Regions from separate parts of the Pseudoalteromonas undina genome, predicted to be linked through region 1. Evidence: riboswitches for the same ligand, from Rfam matches in the RefSeq annotation. Region 1 holds a riboswitch; the other holds the start of a gene.
The links. A riboswitch is a leader RNA that binds a small molecule or an ion and turns the genes downstream of it on or off. The one in region 1 is predicted to bind lysine.
Positions count from the first base shown of each region.

Region 2: it holds a riboswitch for lysine, as region 1 does, so the genes downstream of both, lysC (lysine-sensitive aspartokinase 3) here and dapA (4-hydroxy-tetrahydrodipicolinate synthase) in region 1, are expected to answer to the same signal.

Region 1 covers NZ_AHCF03000002.1:64,205-74,821, forward strand. Annotated here, with positions in the region: gene PUND_RS00945 (phospholipase A) at 1-488, opposite strand, end outside; gene PUND_RS00950 (succinylglutamate desuccinylase/aspartoacylase family protein) at 673-1,794, opposite strand; gene PUND_RS00955 (PLP-dependent decarboxylase) at 1,800-3,005, opposite strand; gene PUND_RS00960 (2,3,4,5-tetrahydropyridine-2,6-dicarboxylate N-succinyltransferase) at 3,005-3,745, opposite strand; gene dapA (4-hydroxy-tetrahydrodipicolinate synthase) at 3,761-4,645, opposite strand; lysine riboswitch at 4,773-4,952, opposite strand; gene PUND_RS00970 (DNA-3-methyladenine glycosylase I) at 5,140-5,838, shown strand; gene PUND_RS00975 (protein adenylyltransferase SelO) at 5,847-7,256, shown strand; gene PUND_RS00980 (OmpA family protein) at 7,579-8,643, shown strand; gene acnB (bifunctional aconitate hydratase 2/2-methylisocitrate dehydratase) at 8,899-10,617, shown strand, end outside.
Region 2 covers NZ_AHCF03000003.1:1,072,378-1,082,994, forward strand. Annotated here, with positions in the region: gene PUND_RS08640 (coiled-coil domain-containing protein) at 70-2,862, opposite strand; gene PUND_RS08645 (condensin complex protein MksE) at 2,859-3,407, opposite strand; gene PUND_RS08650 (hypothetical protein) at 3,413-4,684, opposite strand; gene nhaD (sodium:proton antiporter NhaD) at 4,881-6,128, shown strand; lysine riboswitch at 6,227-6,399, shown strand; gene lysC (lysine-sensitive aspartokinase 3) at 6,475-7,866, shown strand; gene PUND_RS08665 (4'-phosphopantetheinyl transferase family protein) at 7,840-8,598, opposite strand; gene PUND_RS08670 (sodium-dependent transporter) at 8,765-10,087, shown strand; gene PUND_RS08675 (2-hydroxyacid dehydrogenase) at 10,181-10,617, opposite strand, start outside.

The DNA of each region.
Region 1 (10,617 bases):
TATACTTGCCAGTATGACTGCAGAGTAAAGCCAAAAAATATAGCTTGGTCTGAGTCGGCAAACTCATCATACAAAGGTACTTTAATTGATAACTGATATTTAGCTTCTAGGTTATCGAGAGGGTCGCCATCTTTTTTATCGGTTAATTCTGCAAGTCCATCAAACGGGCGAGTGTTTGGGTTCGACATATAAGAAACCGGTAAAATATAATTACGTTTATGCGGCGTAATTACATTACGGTTTTTTTTGCCAACCGCTTCACGGGCTTGGCGTTTATCGATAGCTGTTAGCTGCTTGCTTTCTTCAACTGCAGAGCATTTTTCGCGCAATTGATCGAGGGTTTGCTTACCGTCTCCACCTATCACTTCATTTAATATACATTGTTTAACCAGATCAAGTTCATTGTTTTGCTCGTTTTTTGCTGTTTCTTCAGCAATAACAGCAGTACTTAGTAATGTTGAGAGTAGTATCCAGTGGCGCCAACTCATTATAATTCCTTTGTAAGTGAGGGAAGTAACAGATTTGTGGTGATTATAACGCATTTTTAACACGTATACGGTGAACTTGTCCTGAACTTTAATAAAGCAAAAAGAAAAGCGACCTAAGTCGCTTTTACTGGATAACTAGCTAATAGCTCGCTAGTTAGACTCTCACGCAATGAGAAGGGGTGAGCTAGAGCTCAAAAACGTTTGTAAAAAACTTATAAAGTTCAGTGCCTTGGTTCACACTAGCTGAGGCAAAATGCAATATCGCAATCGCATCAAGATCAAAGCTTAATGTTTGCAGTGGTTGTTCGCTTAGGTAGCGTTCCATTCGTAGTATTTTAGCTATAGGTTCGCCCGCTTTAATGTGCCCACCAAGGGGGGCTAAGTATTCAACCATGCCACCCATAGGTGCATAGTAAGCAATATAATCATTTAGTTGGCAGCCATACCTTGTCATCACTTTTGGCTTGTAGGGCGCATCAACAAATACTTGCTTATGATTTAAATAACTTAAAATACTTTGAGCATCATCAAACGCCGCGCTTAAATCTATTTTTTCTTGGCTTCCCAGCTCTACCGTAAAGGCTTCAACTTGTACGTTAAAATTTCGGCCTTGCTGAGCAAGTTGCTCGCTAAGTTGCCACCATGGACAAAAGCTCGCTTCATCCATTGCGCCATCAAAGTCATTAGGGATCACTAGCACATGGGGAATATTAAAGTAACGGGCACTTTCTGTGGCATATTCAGGACAATATAAGTGCTGACTAGAAATAGGGCCAGTGTGTAAATCTAAAACAATATCAGCTTGATGCGCTAGTCTTTGTAAGTTTAGCGCTATGCGTTTACCCGTTGTTAAACGATAGTCTGGGCCATTAAGTTGCTGCTCAACATCATTAATTAACGCGGTTTTAAACGCTGTTTTTAGAGCTGTATCGTCAGCGTCGTAGTATTGCTTTGCAAACTGTGATGCAAGCTGATTATTACAGTGATACATACGATTCCAATTAGTCCCCGTAATAGGGTCGAATCGGCCAAGCGTAAATTCGCCCGATTTTTGATTACAGCCAATGGGGTTAGCGTAGGGAACTAAGGTAATATCACCTTTTAAATTAAGGTTTTTTAGCTGTTCAAGTAGCTGATAAATAACCGCGTTACCTTGCACTTCGGCGCCATGCATATTAGCTTGTATATACACACTTGGGCCTGTGCCATCGCCCTTTAAACGATAGACAGGAATGGTCAGTGGTAGGCCATTTGCCACTTCACCAACTACAATATTTTCCTGGCTTATATCTGTGGTGTTATTCATTTTTATTACCTCAAGTAGTGGCTTGCATCTTCTGCTTGGCGAATACAGTTGATTTCGCCATGGTGTATAACATATTCACCGGCCAGTTCATGGCACAAAAAGTACGGCATACTTTCGGTAAAACCATAAGCACCGCATTGACTAAACACCAGCCAGTCATGTTCATTTAAATCGCTCGGTAATTGGTGCTCCCCTAAGCAATCAAGTGCTGTACATAAAGGTCCGTATAGGCTCATTGCTTGGTTTGCTGCGTTTGAATCTCGTAATAAACGCGCAGGAAAGTCTTGATTAGTAACCGCAGGGCGCAATAAGTGATTAATACCGCCGCTCATAATTACCTGCTGTTGGCCGTAGTTTAATTTGCGCTCAACCACCGGTGTGGCGTAGTGGCCGCATTCGCCTACAGCATAGCGACCTAGTTCCATCCACAGCTCTTTAACACCCGCATCGCGTTTAATCTTTGCAAGGGCTGCTATTAATGCATCCCAGCTTAAAGTCGGGTCATTAAGGGTGTAAGGAATACCTAAACCGCCACCTAAATCTAAAATATTCAGGTTTATATTTAAGTTATTAGCAAGGACTGTAAGTGGTGTAATCATTTGCGACCACAGTTCTGCAAGTTTGTCGCTGCTGAGCATGTTACCCCACTGAAAAATATGTAGGCCATCAAAGCTCAATGCTGTGTAGTCTTTAGTATTTAGCGATTGCCATTCATCGCAGCCAAGCCCAAATGGGGTAAGGCTGTCGCCACCTAGTGGGTTTTTATCACCCTCGGGCCAGCGTAATTGAACACGCAGCAAAACCTGTAACTGACACTGCTGGGCAGTCGCTTGTTCGTTTAACCAACGCACTTGATTAAGACTTTCTGCCACAAAGGTGCGTACGCCACGTGCAATAAAATGTTTAATTTGTTTTGGGCTTTTAGCAGGGCCCGTGTTGAGCACGCGCTCGCTGTTAATTCCTTGGGCAAGTACTTGCTCAAGTTCGCCTTTACTTGCAACATCAAAGTTAAAACCAGCGTTATCTAAACTTTGTATCACTTTAGATAGGGGATTGGCTTTAACCGCATACCAAAGCTTTACTTCGGTTTGCGCCACTAAGTGCGCAAGGTGCGCATCTAGTGAGTCGAGGTCGTAGACAAAAAAGGGCGTATCAAGTTGGCTTGCTAGCTTATCAATAGCGCTTTTAACGGGCGTGCTCAAAAAGGTCATTAACGTAAAACCTCTTCAAGCAATAATGACGCGTCACTTTGCTCGTCCCGGTATTTAACAATTAAGGCACACGACATACTCAAGCCTTGAGTACGGGCCCAGTCGTTTGACGCAGGGCGAGAGCCTGGGATCACAATCGCGTATTCAGGGATTGCTTCGCCTTTATCAAGCTGACGCTCATTAACGCAGTCATAAACAGGGATGGTTGCAGATAAGCGAACACCTGGAGCAAGTACCGCGCCTTTTTTAACTACCACGCCTTCAACAATCACACAGCCTGCACCAATGAATGCATCGTCTTCTATGACCACAGGGCTTGCGCCAATGGGCTCAAGTACCCCGCCTAATTGTACCGCGGCGCTCAAGTGAACATTTTTACCCACTTGCGCACATGAGCCAACCAATGCGTGGCTATCTACCATAGTCCCCTCGTCAATAAAGGCGCCAATATTTACGTACGCAGGTGGCATAATAATAGTGCCTTTGGCAACATGTGCACCACGGCGCACACTTGAACCACCTGGCACCATGCGAACGCCTGCTGTGGCTTCAAAGCATTGCGGCGCTAGATTATGTTTATCTACAAAGCCACCAGGAAACTCCATGTTAGTGCCGTTTTTAAATGCCTCTAAAATGCCTTGCTTTACTTCTACGTTAGCGTGCCATTGGCCGTTTTCGTCTTGTGTTGCTGCGCGAACTGCGCCCGTTTCTAAATTATTTAATAGTTCTAACCAGCTCATTATAAAAACCTGTATTTAATGCCAAGATAAAATGGTGTTGTTTGCCGATGAAATGTCATCTGTGTGTGTCAGCTCAAGGTGTGTTAAAGGTGGACGTAAATGCGGACTGCTAATACGCCCTTGTAAATGCATTAACACTTTGACTGGGATAGGGTTTGCTACTGAAAATAAGCTATTGATAGCGCTAGACCACTGGACAAAAAGATTAGGGTGTTGGCCGCTTAAACTGCGCTTTACAAACTCATGGGTTTGCACTGGCCATGCATTGGCTGCAACCGACACTAAACCTTTTGCACCTGCTTGGGCAAAATAAGGCATGAGGGCATCGTCACCACTAAAAATGGCTAGTTCAGGCGCTGCTTGTCGATAGGCTTCAAATTGAGAAATACAGCCACTGGCTTCTTTGAGTGCCCATAAATTTTTATGTTGTTTGAGGTTTTCAATGGTTGCAATGGGAATGCTAACCGCACTACGTCCTGGTACGTTATAAAGCATACAAGGATGAGAACTGGCATTGAGCAGGCTTTCAAACCAATGCGTTTGCCCCACTGCACCGGGTTTGGCGTACAAAGGCGAGCCAAGTAAAAAACCATGAATAGGCAGTTGGTTGCAGTAGTTAACCCATTCAAGCTGCTGCTTTAAGTTACTACCACCGACTGCGACCATAAGCGGGACGCTCGGCTGTAATTGGCAAACATGCTCTACGATGGCTTGCTGCTCTTTTAGGGTCAGGGCTAACCCTTCGCCAGTGCTACCAAGTAATAAAATGCCGTTGTTAGCGGCTTCTTGTTCGGCCACCAAGGTGTCTAAGGTTGCGTAATCAACTAGGCCATTTTGATCAAATGGGGTGATCAGCGCAGTCCATAAATGGAAATTGTTAATATTGAAGTTGTTGATCATCTCTCACGAACTTATAGGGCATTCGTCGAGTTATTGGCGGGTATTTAGGGTGCCTGACTCTTTGAATGTATTTATAATTCGAAGAGCGAATGGGCTTAAATAATAGGGCGCACGGCCTTATTATACTAAGACCAGAAGCTCTCCACCAAATATGTTATTGGTGACAGTCGCTAGGATTCAACCTAGTCGCCCGAAGTAATCTTTCACAAAAAAGTGTTACCTCTCGGCGTTAATTCCCCTCACGTATGCTCAATGGAGTTTGCGCTCCTAACATACGCTACCTGAATAACGCACCTCTTCCAGCCCTTTGCACTTGCTATTGAAAAATCAATCAGCAAATACAATGTAATAGGGTAAGTGTGGCGATTAAACCACTTTAGCCGTCTAGGTGTCAAGTGACTAAATACAGAATAGTTCATCGATAATAGCAACGGTTACGTATTGGCTGCTTTTCTCGTAAACTAGTTTCATGGTCGAAGTAAGGTATTAAGTAGATGGAAAAATTTAGCGATATTTATAAGCGTGCAGTGGAGCGAAAGGGCTCTGAAAAAATGCTTAAATTGTTACTCGCAAAACCTTTATCAACAAAGCAACTCGTCACATTAAGTGATGATGATTGGCTAGAAGAATTTACTCGGAAGGTTTTTCAAAGTGGCTTTTATTGGTCGGTGATCAACAGTAAGTGGGCCGGATTTAGAGAGGTTTTTTGGGACTTTAGTGTTGAAAAGCTATTGATGATGCCACCAGACATGTTAGAACAAAAAGCCAGTGACGAACGAATTGTGCGCAATTATAAAAAAGTAAAAACCATTACTGATAATGCGTATATGATCCATGAAGTTGCAGAGCAGCACGGCAGTTTTAGTCAGTTTATTGCTAACTGGCCAAGTGAAGATATTATTGGTTTGTGGGCGTATTTAAAAAAACATGGTGCAAGGCTGGGTGGTAATACTGGTCCTTATGCACTGCGTGCCTTGGGGAAAGATACTTTTTTACTTTCAAGAGATGTAGAAAGCTATTTGCGTGCCCATAAAATTATAGATGGCGGATTACAAACTAAAAAGTCACTAAGTGCGGCGCAGGCATTCTTTAATGAACTGCAGCAGCAAAGCGGCTTAAGCATGCAAGAGCTAAGCTTAATTGTCGCTTATGGTGTAGGCGACAATCGCGTAGGTATCAGCCAAAAACAATAGGATTAAACATGAAATTAGTGCCAAGGTATACCGATATTGGTGAGGGGTTTGCTATTAGCGATCATCCAGCCAAGGTGACAGCACCACAGTTATTGTTATGGAATGAGCCCTTAGCCGAACAATTTAATATACAAGTAAATGCTGATTCTCGAGCAAATATATTCAGTGGAAATGAACTTCAAGCAGTTTCTGCAGTTGCATTAGGGTATTCGGGTCATCAGTTTGGTCATTTTTCTCCACGCTTAGGAGACGGCCGAGCGCATTTACTTGGCGCGATCAGTGATGATAAAAACCAGCTTTGGGATTTGCAATTAAAAGGCGCTGGCGCTACGCCATTCTCGCGTGGTGGAGATGGGCGCTGTGCATTAGGTCCTGCTATTCGTGAGTACGTAATGAGCGAAGCAATGCATGCGCTTGGCATTCCTACTACGCGTTGTTTAGCCGTGGTTGGTAGTGGTGAAACTGTTTATCGTAACCCGCCTCAACCTGGCGCTATTGTAACGCGACTCGCGAGTAGTCATATTCGAGTTGGCTCGTTTCAATATTTAGCTACCCAAGGCGATTTGACCAGTCTAAAAAACTTAGCCGATTTAGCCATTCAAAGACATTACCCTGAAATTAACAGCACTGGCGCCCAGCGATACTTGGATTTTCTAGCCGCAGTGATAACCAATCAAGTTAACTTAGTCGTAAGTTGGATGAGGGTGGGGTTTATTCATGGGGTAATGAATACCGACAACACCTTAATTAGTGGTGAAACCATAGATTACGGTCCATGTGCTATGATGAACCAGTTTGATTTTGATACCGTGTTTAGCTCTATTGATAAGCAAGGGCGTTACGCATTTGGTAATCAGCCAAACATGGCGAGTTGGAACTGTGCTCGCTTAGCAGAGAGTCTAATGGCACTAATAAGTGACGACGATGAGCAAGCCGTAGCAATGCTGACACCTATCATTGCAGACTTTTCGACCCAATTTAATCAGCAATTTAGCGCTATGTGGGCACAAAAGTTAGGGCTAACAATAGCTGATGATAAAGATAATGAGCTGGTGGGGGAGTTACTAGGGCTATTAAAAGAACACCAGCTTGATTATACCAATACTTTTAATGCACTCACTGAGTCGTTAAATGGGCAAGCTGAAATACCATCAGCACTTACCTCTTGGGCACAGCAATGGCAAACACGAACTAATGAGCACAGCTATCAAGTGATGCGACAAGCCAATCCGAGTGTGATTCCACGTAACCATATTATTGAAGATATTATTACTCAGTACACTACGTATGGGGATAGTGAGCTACTCAGTCGTTTTAGCAAAGTGATGTCGAGCCCTTACACAAGCCATGCGCAGGCCACTGACTTTCAAACGCCGCCCGAAGATGATAAGAATTATCGTACTTTTTGCGGTACTTAAGTATGGTTTATTGCATTTTAAAATGAATATAAAAGGTCATTTTTTACCCCTGCGATGTTCATTCATAGAGCAATCTATGAACGAATGATACCATAACATCCATAAAGGCTAGTGATCGTATGGGGTTTAAAGCGATTGTTTGCTTTTTGAGCTAGTCTTTGTTCAGTAACATTTTTTATGGGCTAGTTTTATTATCCTAAGATATTGAAAAAATATATTTGCGTTAAGTATTGATTAACAAAGGCTCAGTTACTGTATAGGTAAGTTAGAAGAGCTAGCAATGCTTAGCTACATTTTTAGTTGTTAAAATGGGAAGAAAACAATGAAATTAAAATCACTTACAATTGCCATAGCGTTAGCTGCAACTAGCGCATCTACTTTTGCTGCCGAACAAGAAGGTTTTTACATTGGTGCGTTCGGTGATTACTACGATGCTTCGTGGAAAAACATGCGTGAGCAGGCTGGCCTTGACGTTAATGAGTCAACAGGTTGGGGTGCTGAATTAGGTTACCGCTTTAATGATTACTGGAGCGCACGTTTAGAATACGCAGACCTAGATTTTAATGCACATGACAAAGTACTTAACAACCGCAACGATATTGACGGCGAACGTTACGGTATCGATGCGCTTTACCACTTTGGCGGCGGCCCTTTTTACGGTTTATTCGGTCTGAAAGACATTGATGTTGTTGATGACAACACGTTTGTAAATGCAGGTGTAGGTTACCGACACTTTGTTACAGACAACTTCTTTGTAAATGCTGAAACCAGTGTTTACCAAGGTTTAGACAAAGGCTACACAGATGTTGGCGCAAAATTAGGTATTAACTACTTTTTCGGCCAAAAATCAGCGCCAGTAGCACCAGTTGAGCCTGCACCACAACCAGAGCCAGAAATTGTTCCAGTGCCGGTAACACTTGCTGATACTGATAAAGATAGCATTCCTGATGTAGATGACAAATGTGCTAACACACCGATGACAGATGCGGTTGATAGTGATGGTTGTACACTTTATGAAGATACTGAAGTAACAGTAAGCTTGTTAGTAACATTCCCTAACAATGACTCGTCAGTTTCACAGCAGTACTTAAATGATATTGACGAAGTAGCGTCTTTCTTAAAAGAGTACCCAGATACAACTGTACTTCTTGAAGGTCATACGTCTGCAGTAGGTAAAGCGTCTTACAATAAATGGTTATCTAAAAAACGTGCTGATGCAGTAGCTAAAAAGCTAATTGCTGATGGTATTGCAGAAGATCGCATTACAACAGCTGGCTTAGGCGAAGAACGCCTTAAAAATGAAGCGAATACGGCACAAGCACACGCTGAAAACCGTCGTGTTGAAGCACACGTAAAATCTATTAAACGTGTAAAAGTATTACGTTAATAGTCTCATTATTGAGTAAAAACCCAGCTTAGGCTGGGTTTTTTTATGGCTGCTTAATAGGTATTCATGGGAGTTGGTTTTACTTTGTTCACTATTCATATTATTAATAATCGGTATAACTAGTTGCCTAACTGGATGGATTTTAATCTATGTATAAAAGCTTTATAATCGAGCGTTAGAATACTATAAGTATTGGTTTATAGTGTGTTTTGTAAACACTACCGAATACTTTCACGTCACCAAGAGGGCAATACTGTGCTACAAGAATATCGTAAACACGTAGAAGAACGTGCCGCGTTAGGTATCGTACCAGCGCCATTAGATGCTCAGCAAACGGCTGATCTTATTGAGCTAATTAAAACTCCACCGGCAGGTGAAGAAGAATTCGTCCTAGAACTACTAATCAATCGTGTACCGCCGGGTGTCGATGATGCAGCCTATATTAAAGCTGGTTTTTTAGCGGCTGTTGCTAAAGGTGAAGCCGTTTCTCCACTTATCTCTAAAGAAAAAGCAGCTGAATTGCTAGGTACTATGCTTGGTGGCTACAATATCGCGCCAATGGTTGACCTACTTGATGACGAAGCGTTAGCGCCAATCGTAGTTAAGGGCCTTGCAAACACATTATTAATGTTTGATGCGTTTTACGATGTAGAAGAAAAAGCAAAAGCAGGTAATACATACGCCAAACAAATCATTGAGTCTTGGGCTGCCGCAGAATGGTTTACTAATAAGCCAGCTGTTGCTGAAAAGATCTCGGTTACTGTATTTAAAGTCACTGGTGAGACAAACACGGATGACTTATCACCCGCTCCAGATGCATGGTCACGTCCTGATATTCCACTTCACGCACTAGCGATGCTTAAAACAGAACGTGATGGTATTAATCCTGACAAAAACGGTGAAGTAGGTCCTGTCACTCAACTTGAAGAATTAAAAACTAAAGGCTTACCACTTGCTTACGTAGGTGATGTTGTTGGTACGGGATCTTCACGTAAATCTGCTACTAACTCTGTGCTTTGGTTTATGGGTGCTGATATCCCATTTGTCCCAAATAAGCGCGTAGGTGGTGTCTGTTTAGGTAACAAGATTGCGCCTATCTTTTTCAATACAATGGAAGACTCGGGTGCATTACCAATCGAATTAAATGTTGATGAATTCAACATGGGTGACCAAATCGACATTTACCCTTATGAAGGGGTTGTTAAACGTCACGGTACTGATGACGTGATCTCTACGTTCACACTTAAATCAGACGTCATTCTTGATGAGGTTCGTGCTGGTGGTCGTATTCCACTGATCATTGGTCGCGGTCTTACAGACAAAGCACGTACATCACTGGGTTTAGGTGCAACTGACGTATTTAAAGTACCAGCAGTTACTGAAGTGTCAGATAAAGGCTTTACGCTTGCGCAAAAAATGGTGGGTAAAGCATGTAATGTTGCCGGTATTCGCCCAGGCCAATACTGTGAACCAAAAATGACCACGGTTGGCTCGCAAGATACCACGGGTCCTATGACACGTGATGAGCTTAAAGACTTAGCCTGTTTAGGCTTCTCTGCAGATTTAACTATGCAGTCTTTCTGTCATACATCGGCTTACCCTAAACCAATTGACGTAAATACGCATCATACACTTCCTGATTTCATCATGAACCGTGGTGGTGTATCGCTTCGTCCTGGTGATGGTGTAATTCACTCATGGTTGAACCGTATGTTATTACCAGACACCGTAGGTACCGGTGGTGATTCACATACGCGTTTCCCATTAGGTATTTCATTCCCTGCAGGTTCAGGTGCGGTCGCATTTGCAGCAGCAACAGGTGTTATGCCACTTGATATGCCTGAATCGATTTTGGTTCGTTTTAAAGGTGAAATGCAGCCTGGTATCACGTTGCGTGACCTCGTTCATGCCATCCCTTACTACGGTATTAAAGAAGGGCTATTAACGGTTGAGAAGAAAGGTAAAATCAACGAG
Region 2 (10,617 bases), on a different contig from region 1:
CCATGGGCGAGGGTAATTTAAAATTTATAAAATAAGTGTAACTGGCTAAGATGAATAGCCAATTAATTATTAGTCTAGCTGAGGAGCTTTATGTTCAACCTCAATCCAATCTTTTTCATCTACCCAGTTTTGTGCACCGTCTTTTACTGAACGAATTGGCACAATATAATCACAACTTATTTGCGGTTTAACCGAGGCAAATATTGGCACAAAGCCAAAGCTCAGGGCAGTTTCTATAATTGCCTTTTGGTTTTGCGGGTCGATATCAGCCGCTTCATCTATATAAATAGGTATACGGTATAAGTTTTGTTCCTGATCGCTTAATAAATAACGAATAAACAACATGCCACATAATAGCTTAATGGTGATACGCGTACCATTTGAGCCAGCCGAGTCTATCTTTTCAAAGTGCTCGGTTTCACCTGCACGGTTAACCACTTCAAAACGAATATCAAATAAATCAGTTAATGTAAGGCCTGCTTTGTCTGAGGCGAGTTTAATTAAATGATCTTTTGCCTCGTTTACCGCGCTCTCGCTGTAAGGTTCTTGGCTGAGTAAATCTAGGGTATCACCTTGTTCAAATTGGTTAGAGGTACTGATAATAGTATCAATACTATCTACCAACATTTTGCGCGGGATAATATTAATTTTAAACGCTTGCAGGTTTGAGATGCGGTGCTGGCTAATGCCTTTATTAAAGCTATTCATTTCACGGCGTAAGCGGTCTAAATCTTCGCGCAGGCCTTTAATTGTAGCGGCCACTTCAGTGAGGGCAACGCGACCTTGGCGCTCAACTGCATCGCGCTCGTTATCAATGTTATGAAACGCGCTAATAAGCTTTTGATATTTACTAAACTCATCGTTTTCGTTATCAAACTTAGTGATACCGGCATTATAAATATGCATATAGGTATTACGTACATTTATATCGAAATTACGTAGCTCTTGGCAGTCCTTATTAAAGTGATGAATTAAATCGCTTAAATTATCAAAATCGATTTTTATATCAATCATATAAGGCGTTACTTTACCACTGTATAAATCTAAAGTGTGGTCAATACGCTCGGTTTTAACTTGGCGTAAGCGCTCTGTTTGACGATTAATTTGTGCCTGCTTAGATTTAATTAGTGAGCGTCTATCAGCAATTGAACCACTGTTTTTTTGAATATCTTGTAGGTAATCGTCAACTTGTTCGCGCTCGGCTAAAAGCTGTTCTTTTAGCATTGCTTGGGCGTCAACCGACTGTTGCATCACTTCAAATTGCTCTAAGCGTTTAAGTGCGCTTTCTGCACTCATAAGCTCATCGTATAGCGCGTCTTTTTCTTTTTGTTTATCAGCAACATTGGCGGCCACTTCGCGTTGTTGTTTAAACTCTTTTAATGATTGCTCAAGCGCGGTTAACTGAGCGCTCAGTTGCTCTTTGTTTTCGCCGCTTTGCATTTGTACTGGTGAGAGCTTTTTAAGTTTAATACTGGCACCGGGTAGGGTGAGTACACCGCCTTTAACATTTTCGCTCAGCTGCGCTAAAAATTCACCAAAGGCGTCTTCGTCATCAATGGTTATATCGCCATTACTGGTGGTGGCAAAGGAGAGAAGATCGGGGTTTAATAGCCGCGATATTTCTTCTACTTCTTTCAGCGATAAGTCTTCACGCATACGAGTGAATAAATTAAATTCTAAGTTTTTAAGTTGTAACTTTAAGCTCTTAATTTGTTTTTGTGTTTCACCAATACGGAAATCAAGGGTGTGCAGGCTTTGCCCTTGTGCACTCGTAATAGAGTGTGACAACGACTCGTAGTCATTTTTTAACTGCGTTAGGTTGGTTTTGAGAGTGGCTTTATTAACCAGCTCAAATTCACTTTTAAGGGCGTTGAAATCTAAAAACCATTGTTCAATTTGAGTTTGCTTGCGCTCTATATCGCGCGATTGTTGCACGTATAGCCCTTGCTTTTGTTCAAACTCGTGCTTTTCGTGCTCAATGTCTTCAAGGGCGATGTTGAGCTCGCTTAGTTGCTCTTCTTGGTAAGCATCAAAGTCAATCAGTGCTTGGTCAATCTTTGGCGCATATGCTGCTAGTTTACCTTTAAGCACGGTTTGGTTTTCAAGCATAGATTCAAGAGCGGCTATGGGCTCTTGCATTGATTCTAGCGCTTTTAATTCACGCTTTGCGCGGTTTACTTTATCAAACGAACGGCGCCAAACCTCGTAAAAGTCGACCTTAGAATTTGACATATGGCGTTCAAACACACGGAGCATAAAGCGCTTAACGTCGTTTGCGCCTAACTTATGTAAATTAAGAATACGACGAAATATTTCTTTGTATATTGCAGAGTCTTGAACGTTGTTGAGGGGGATCATTTTTAAATTGATCTCACCGTCAAATTGCGTTGCTCCGCCTGTCAGAAGGGCGTTTAATTCTTGTGCCTTAAGCTCTATTGGGTTGTAACCTTGCTGCTTTAAGTGGTTAAACAGCTTGGTAAACTTAATAATGGTATTGCCTTGGGTGTACTGGGCTAAATCAAGCTTTCCTTGATAGCAAAAGTATTGGTGCGCATAACCGGCAATTTTACCTAAGCCAGCAACGCCAATGACGACTGAGCCATGGGGCAAATCGGCTTGCAATAAAATGTACGATTGATCTGATGAAAAATAAAACTTACGGGTTTCATCTAAATCGTGGCCATCCCACTCGGTTAGGCGTAAATCGTTAATTAGCGGAAACTGCAGTGCATTAATTACTGAGCTTTTACCTGTGTTGTTAGGGGCACAAATCGAGCTACTTTTATCCAGTGGGATCACACATTTGGCATAGCCTGCGGTATTTAGTAGGGCGAGTTTACTCAGTCCGTATAAATTTTTCATTGCTCGTCCTCACTAATAAAGGTCTCTTCGTTTACTTCCATTAAGGCATCAATATAGCGGTGAATAGGGGCTTGCAACATAAAGCCACCTTCTACCTCGCGGGCAAGACCTAAACGTACCATGCGTAAATACACATCTTTTCGTAAGTCAGAACCCGAGAATATCTCAAGCTGATCGAACAAATGTTTATTAAGCTGTACCAAGGTTTGCATTAGCTCTAAATCGTTTGGCTCGTCAAATAATGCGCGCATTGGGTCTTTACCTGTATTGGCAAAATGCTCTATTAAAATGTAAATAGTGAGCGCTACAGCGCGTGAAATCTTACCCATGTTTGGGGTGCTTTCATCGCTGGCAAAATAATAAAAACCACGGCTATCGTGTTTTAACTCGTGGCCTAGTGCTGTAAATAAGGCAGTATAAGCGTCTATTTGTTGGTCAAGCTCTTGCCACATTACGGTGTCTTGTTCGCAAATGTGGTAACCGGCGACTAATTTTTTATTAATGGCTTGTAAGTGAGAAAGCTCATCTAAGTTTATATGGGTCATGGTGATTACTCGTGCTCGGCTTTATCAGCCTGAGGCTCTGAATTAAAGGGATATAAATTAAAGTGCTGGCCTGCAATGTTAACGCGGGCTTTCTTATCGCTTTGGCTAATTTCTAGGGTGCTATCGCTTACCAACTTTTGATACAAAAACAGCATTTCATCGGCTTCAAGCTCAGGGTAGCTTTCATCTAAAAATTGCAGCAAAGGCTGTGGTTTTTTACGCTGCTTTTTAAAGCGTTTGGTAAATTGCGCTTTTACATCGTGATAGTCAGGAATGTTTGGCGTGACAAACGCGGGCACATCATTTTGTTCTGGTAGCTGATATTCGTGGTGTTCAAACTCAGCTAAGCTTGCCATATAGGCAACAATATGACGCTGTTGACCCAATGAATACTTTTGCGCATCGCTTACAAAATGGGGTTGCACGGCGCTGAGCATATTATCCACCCCGTTTTTACGAATTAGCCCTAATACTTTTGCCGCTTGGCGGGTAATAAGGTTATTACGGCGCAACTCTTCACGCAGTGGCATTAGCATATCGGCACTTTTACGTAAGCTTGTCCGACCAACTAGGTGCATTTCGAGAATACGGGTACGTAATTGCTCAAGCATACGTTTATCACTGTACGCTTTGCCTGAGCGCTCAATATGTTCTATTTGGGTACTAATTTGTTGCTCAATTAGAGTAAAACAGGCATGAAAGTCGCCTCTAATATCGACCATTTCTAGCATGGGTTCTATATATTCATCAAATGCTTCTATCACGGCTTTATAGCGCTTTTGCAGCGATTGCACCGCGTTATTTGATTTGGCTTGCTCAACAATATTTAAAATGGCGTTTTCGTTATGTAAAAACAGCTTAATTATTTTACGAACCCGATCATCCATAATGCGGCTAAAGCGACGTAAATCATCAAAATCTTCCATTTCACCGGCATTAGATAGCCGGTTACCTAAGCGAGCTAAATCATCAACCAATACACTAATTTCTTGTGCTAAGCCTAAATGTTCTTCTTGAAGTAAAAAGGTAGCAAAGTCCGCAATGGCACGGTTAATTTCTAGTTGTGACGATTTAGCCAAGGGAATAATAATTTCTTGATTTAATAACCGATTGGTTTCTTTATAAATACGCTCATTATTCCACGTCGGTTGCTTTTGTTTTATGGCATTTTGTAAATCTTTAATACTAAAGTCGGCCATTTTAAAGCGTTTAAATAATAGCTCTAATACACCCCAATGCTCAGTGAGGGTATTAAGTAGCTTTTTAGCTGGGATCATAAGGCGTTACAACATCCTAGTATTCGTTATTTTATATTTCTTGAACTTATATGGTATTCGTTTTTGCGACGATTTAATAATAGTTTTTACACTCGCTTAGTGATAGTATCCGCGCCGAATATAGGCACATAGAGTGTGTACCTCTATTTTTTACATGGTTTCAATTTTTACTTAAACCCGAAGGTTGTTTAATATCATGGTTTCCTCGATTATCCTGACGCTGATAGCGATTGCATTCTTGCTTATCGTTATTGAGGATGTGATTCACGTAAACAAAGCCAAAACGACATTATTTTTTGGTACACTTTGTTGGATTATCTCCTTTATTTTTCCTCTTAATGGGCAAAGCCCTGAAACGATTCAAACCCTCCTTGACCACAATATTTTAGAAATTGCTTCCTTATGGTTGTTTTTAATGGCCGCAATGACCTTTGTTGCCTATTTAAACTCCAAAGGACTCATCGAAAATGTTGTGAACCGGATTATGCCAACCAGCATTAGTGAGCGAAAGCTGATGTTTTTGGTGGGGAGTTTTGCGTTTCTATTTTCATCTATTTCCGACAACGTAACAGCTACACTGATCTCCTTGGCAGTGATTATGTCATTAAAGCTTGAAGCCAAAAAACTAGTTAAGTACGCCACCTTAATTGTATTTGCAGTGAACTCCGGCGGTGTTTCACTTATAACGGGTGATGTAACCACGTTAATGATTTTCCTTGATGGTAAAGTCACCATTAGTCACTTATTATTGTTAATTGTGCCTGCATTATTAAGCGTATTATTACTGGCTACCTTGTTATCAATTGGTATGAACAAGCAGTTAGAGTTTAAAAAGACTAAATTTAAACGCATAGAAAAAACCGACATTACTATTGCCGTTATTTTCTTCACTACCGTTATTTCTACCCTCACTTTAAGTGTTTTATATAGTGTGCCGCCATTACTTACCTTTTTACTCGGCCTGTCTATTATGTTTTTAGTCGCGCAATTTTTAATGCGCAAAAAAGACATCAACAAAGATATGATCGATTTTATACGTGACATAGAGTACGACACCTTATTGTTTTTCGTGGGTGTGTTACTACTTGTTGGTGCATTAAAAGAAGTTGGGGTACTGAGCCAATTTACAAATCTGTATACAGTGATGGCGCCAGAGTACGCTAACTACTTAATGGGTATTTTATCCGCCGGTGTTGATAACGTGCCACTAACGGCTGCGTTACTAAAAGCCGATATTGTAATGAGTCAACAGCATTGGTTGTCGTTTACGTATGCAACCGGTGTGGGTGGTTCAATGCTGATCATTGGTTCGGCGGCTGGTATTATTGCTATGAGTAAGGTTAAAGAACTTACTTTTGCAAGTTACCTTCGTTTGTCGTTGTATTTGTTAGTGTGCTACACCTTTGGTTATGCTGGCTCTTACTTTATGGGTAGTTTTATTTGATTTTATAATAAAACGACTTGACAGCTAGACGTCTAAACGATAACTTTCAAAGCCGCACTCTTAGTGCGGTTTTGTTTTATTAGCCATTGGTTAATAATACATTCAGAAGAGGTGCGATACTTAGGTACTTAATGCGAGGCAACGACAGCCTACGACCATTAAGGAGGGAAGTACTCGCCGAGGAAAATAATGGGTCGTTACCATTGTTTTTCGGTTTATGGGGCTGAATCCTCAAAACTGTCACCAATTTAGGTGGAGAGCTTCTGGCAGTAGATTTTTCTTATCTTTATTTCCTGCCAAGTTCTTCTTGTTTTATTGCGGTTTGGATGCCGCGAAAGGAGACGAAATGACTACCCAATCAGTGCCACAAGGTTTACAGAGCAAAAAATCAGATTACATTGTTGCCAAATTTGGTGGCACCAGCGTGGCTAATTTTGAGGCCATGAGCCGTTGTAGCGAAATCATTGTAAACGATAACAGCGTTCGAATTGTTGCAGTGAGCGCCAGTGCCGGTGTAACTAATCACTTGGTGGCACTTTGCAAAGCCGATATTGATGCCGCAGAGCGTCAACAGCATATTGATGGTGTACTTGCGATTCAGCAGGCAATTTTAACTGATCTGACCCTAGATAATGATTTAGCGCTTGGTTTTAATAACACCTTTGATGAGTTTCAAACTCTGGCACATCAAATACTAACAACAGAGCAGCAACACGATGAGCTACTTAGCTTTGGCGAGCGTTTATCGTCGTATTTATTTACTCAAGTATTACGCTTAAAAGGCTTAAATTCGCAGCGTTTTGATGTTCGCCAGGTGCTTAAAACCGATAGCCAATTTGGTAAAGCTACGCCTAATGTAGCCGCCACAGCGCTTGCAGCTAAAGAGCATTTAATTCCTTTATTAGAGAGCACGGTTATTGTTACTCAGGGCTTTATTGGCAGCGATGAAAACAATGTAACCACCACACTGGGTCGCGGTGGCTCTGATTACAGTGCCGCCTTGTTAGCTGAAGCAATTAACGCTAAGAGTGTGCATATTTGGACCGACGTAGTTGGTATTTTTAGCACCGATCCGCGTTTGTGTGTAAAAGCCACACCTATTGCGCGTTTAAGCTTTGATGAAGCGGCAGAAATGGCCACTTTTGGCGCTAAAGTGCTGCATCCGGCTACAATTTTGCCAGCCAGTCGTAGCCATATAAATGTGTTTGTTGGCTCAAGCACAGAGCCAGAGCGTGGTGGCACCTGGATTGAACGTGAAAAATCGCAGCTACCTGGTATTCGTGCGGTCACGCAACGTAAAAACCAAATATTATTAACCCTTAAAAGCCCAGAAATGCTGTTAGCGAGTGGTTTTTTAGCGCGTATTTTTACTATTTTAAGTGAATGTAATATTTCGGTAGATTTGGTTACCACCTCTGAAATTAGTGTAGCTATTACCCTTGATAATGCGCCTAATGCATCACGCCCAGAGCTAGATCAAGAGTGCTTAGATAAACTTGCTGAGTTTTGCCATGTATCGGTTGAGAACAATTTAACCCTAGTAGCACTTATTGGGTCTGAAATTGTATTGCGTCAACACGAAATGAATTTAATGCAGGTGTTGAGCGAATTTAACATTCGTCTTATTTGCCATGGTGCGAGTAAACATAACCTGTGCTTTTTAGTTGAGCAAAGTGAATCTGATGCTGTGGTTCAAGCTATTCATAGCCGACTACTTGAAGGCGAGCTTGCTGCTTAACGCTGCAAATGAGATAAATGAGCACTGCCAGTCGGTGCTTTTTTTTGCCACAACGCTTATATCAAACTGCTCGTTTACATCATTTGTTAATGTGGTGCTGGTTGCACTTAGTTGCCTGTTGCCAAGCTCACAAAATACATTAGGGCTTAATAGCTGGGCAATAGGGCGGCTGGTTGCTTTTGCTAATGCCTCTTTTAATGTCCAAAGTCTGAAAAATGTCGCCGCTTTAGCAGCTGTGCACGGTTGCTTAGTTATAAGAGCCACTTCTGCAGCATCATAAAAGTGCTTTGCGAGTTTTTCAAATGGTCGTTTTAAACTGATTTTTTCAATATCAAAACCAAATAGCGAATTATCAATATTTAGGGCCACGCCTACCAAACCATGAGAGTGTGACACACAGCAACTATACACCTGATTGTTATTTATATTTAGCTCAAGCTTACAGGTTTGTTGATTAAATTCAGAGCTGATTTTATCAAGCGTTATATTACTGCTGCTAGGTAATACACTTTTGACTAAATATTTTAGTAACAGCCGCGTTGCTACATATTCTTGCTTTGCTTGAGGCGTTTTACGACGCGCGATGACACTTAATTCAAACGGGCTTAAAAACTGTGTAAGTGTTAGCTCATCAACCTGCAATTGGCTGGCATCAAATAATAAAATGGTGTGGTTATTATTCTCAGCAAGCGGGGTGTGTAATAACTGATTGTCGAAGTAAGCTGAACTCATTATTGCTCGTTAAAAGTGAATACCGATTACATAGTTATCGTTATAAGCTGGATAGTTTGTGAGCGGTTGTTTGCTGTTATGCGCGCTAAGTACATTTTTATTACTCAGTCGCCCTTAAATATGGTTTAATTCACATTCGATAAAATAATAACAGATTTGTAGGTGTATGACACAAGTGCGTGATGGTTTTCAAAGTCGACTTGGTTTTGTATTGGCAGCAGCCGGTGCTGCGGTAGGTTTAGGCAATATATGGGGTTTTCCTACACAGGCTGCTAACCATGGTGGCGGCGCATTTTTATTGGTGTACTTTATTGTTATTTTTTTGCTAGCGCTTCCCGCGTTATACACCGAGCTGTATTTAGGCTACAAAGCCCAAGCTAATCCGGTTAAAGCCTTAGGCCAAGCATGGCAAGACCATGCGCCTAAAGTTGGCGCTGCTGCAGGTTATATAGGCTTAGCTGGCGCAATTGTCATGTTAAGCTTTTATTCAATAGTGGCAGGTTGGATGCTTTCTTACGCCATAGAGCCTATAACCACCTTTCTAGGCTTACAGAGCTTAAGTGAGTTTTTACATAGCGACTCTATGCTACGTAATTTTATATTTACGCCACTGATGCTTATTTTAACCGCCAGCATTATTTTAAAAGGTGTTAAATCAGGAATTGAAACCTGGTCGCGCCGTTTAATGCCATTATTACTTGTTTTACTCGTTGGCCTAATTGCTTACATTGCTACCTTAGAGGGTGCCAGCGAAGGGTTTGCGGCCTATTTAGTGCCTGACTTTAGTAAAATACTCGACCCCGATTTAATTATTGCCGCAATGGGGCAAGCGTTTTTCTCATTATCACTGGGTGTGGGCTGTATGATGATTTATGGCTCTTATTTAAAGCCCGGTGCTAACTTACCAAAATTGACTGCAAGTGTTGCGTTACTCGACACCAGCGTGGCATTTTTAGCTGGACTATTAATTATACCGGCTATATATGTGGCGCAGTTCAATGGCGTTGAAGTATTTAGCAACGGCAAGCTAATTGGTGAAGGGCAGCTTATTTTTGCCATATTACCTGAGTTATTTGGCACCATGGGTGAAATTGGTTTATTGGTTGGCTTACTATTTTTTGTATTGATGTCGATTGCTTCAGTTACATCAACCATTTCATCGACTGAAATTCCTGTGGCTTTTTTAGTAGAAAACCACAGTGTTGATAGAACCAAAGCTACATGGGCCGTTAGCGCCATTGTATTTGTTTGTGCCAGTACTATTATTGTTAATTTTGATTGGCTATTTGGTTTGGTTATTATGGTATTTACCCAATACCAACTCCCGTTGATGGGACTGTTTTATTTTATTACAGTGGGCTGGTTATGGCAGCGTGGTAATAAGCTTCATCAAGCAAGTTCTGGTGCACATTATTGGTTTGCTCAGTACATTCGTTTTGTCTGCCCAGTGCTAATGACCTTAGTATTTGCAAACGTTGCGTTTGGCTAGAATACAACAACAACTCATGTGTTTTTGATAACAAAAAAAGCGAACACTATATTTTGCTCGCTTTTTTGCTTTTTTGTTTTTTGATTTGGAGCGCTATAGCACTTCGTTTGTTAAGCTATTTCCTTGAGTAACCTCAAATGCATTTTGTAAGGTGATATTGGCAATTTCTGTAAGCGCTTCTTGAGTAAAAAAGCCTTGATGGCCGGTGATCAATACATTTTTAAAGCTCACCAAGCGAGAGAAAATATCGTCTTGGTTTATATCGTCACTGTGGTTTTTAAAAAACAGCTCTGATTCTTGCTCGTACACATCAAGCCCTAAATAACCTAGTTTTTGTGATTTAAGTGCCTTAATACAAGCTTTACTATTAACCAATGCACCGCGCGAGGTGTTTATTAGCATAACTCCTGTTTTCATCGCTGCAAATGCGTCATCGTCTATTAAATGATGGGTGTGCTCGTTTAACGGGCAATGCAAAGAAATGATATCGCTTTGTGTAAGCAGGGTGTTTAAATCAGTAATTGTGTAAT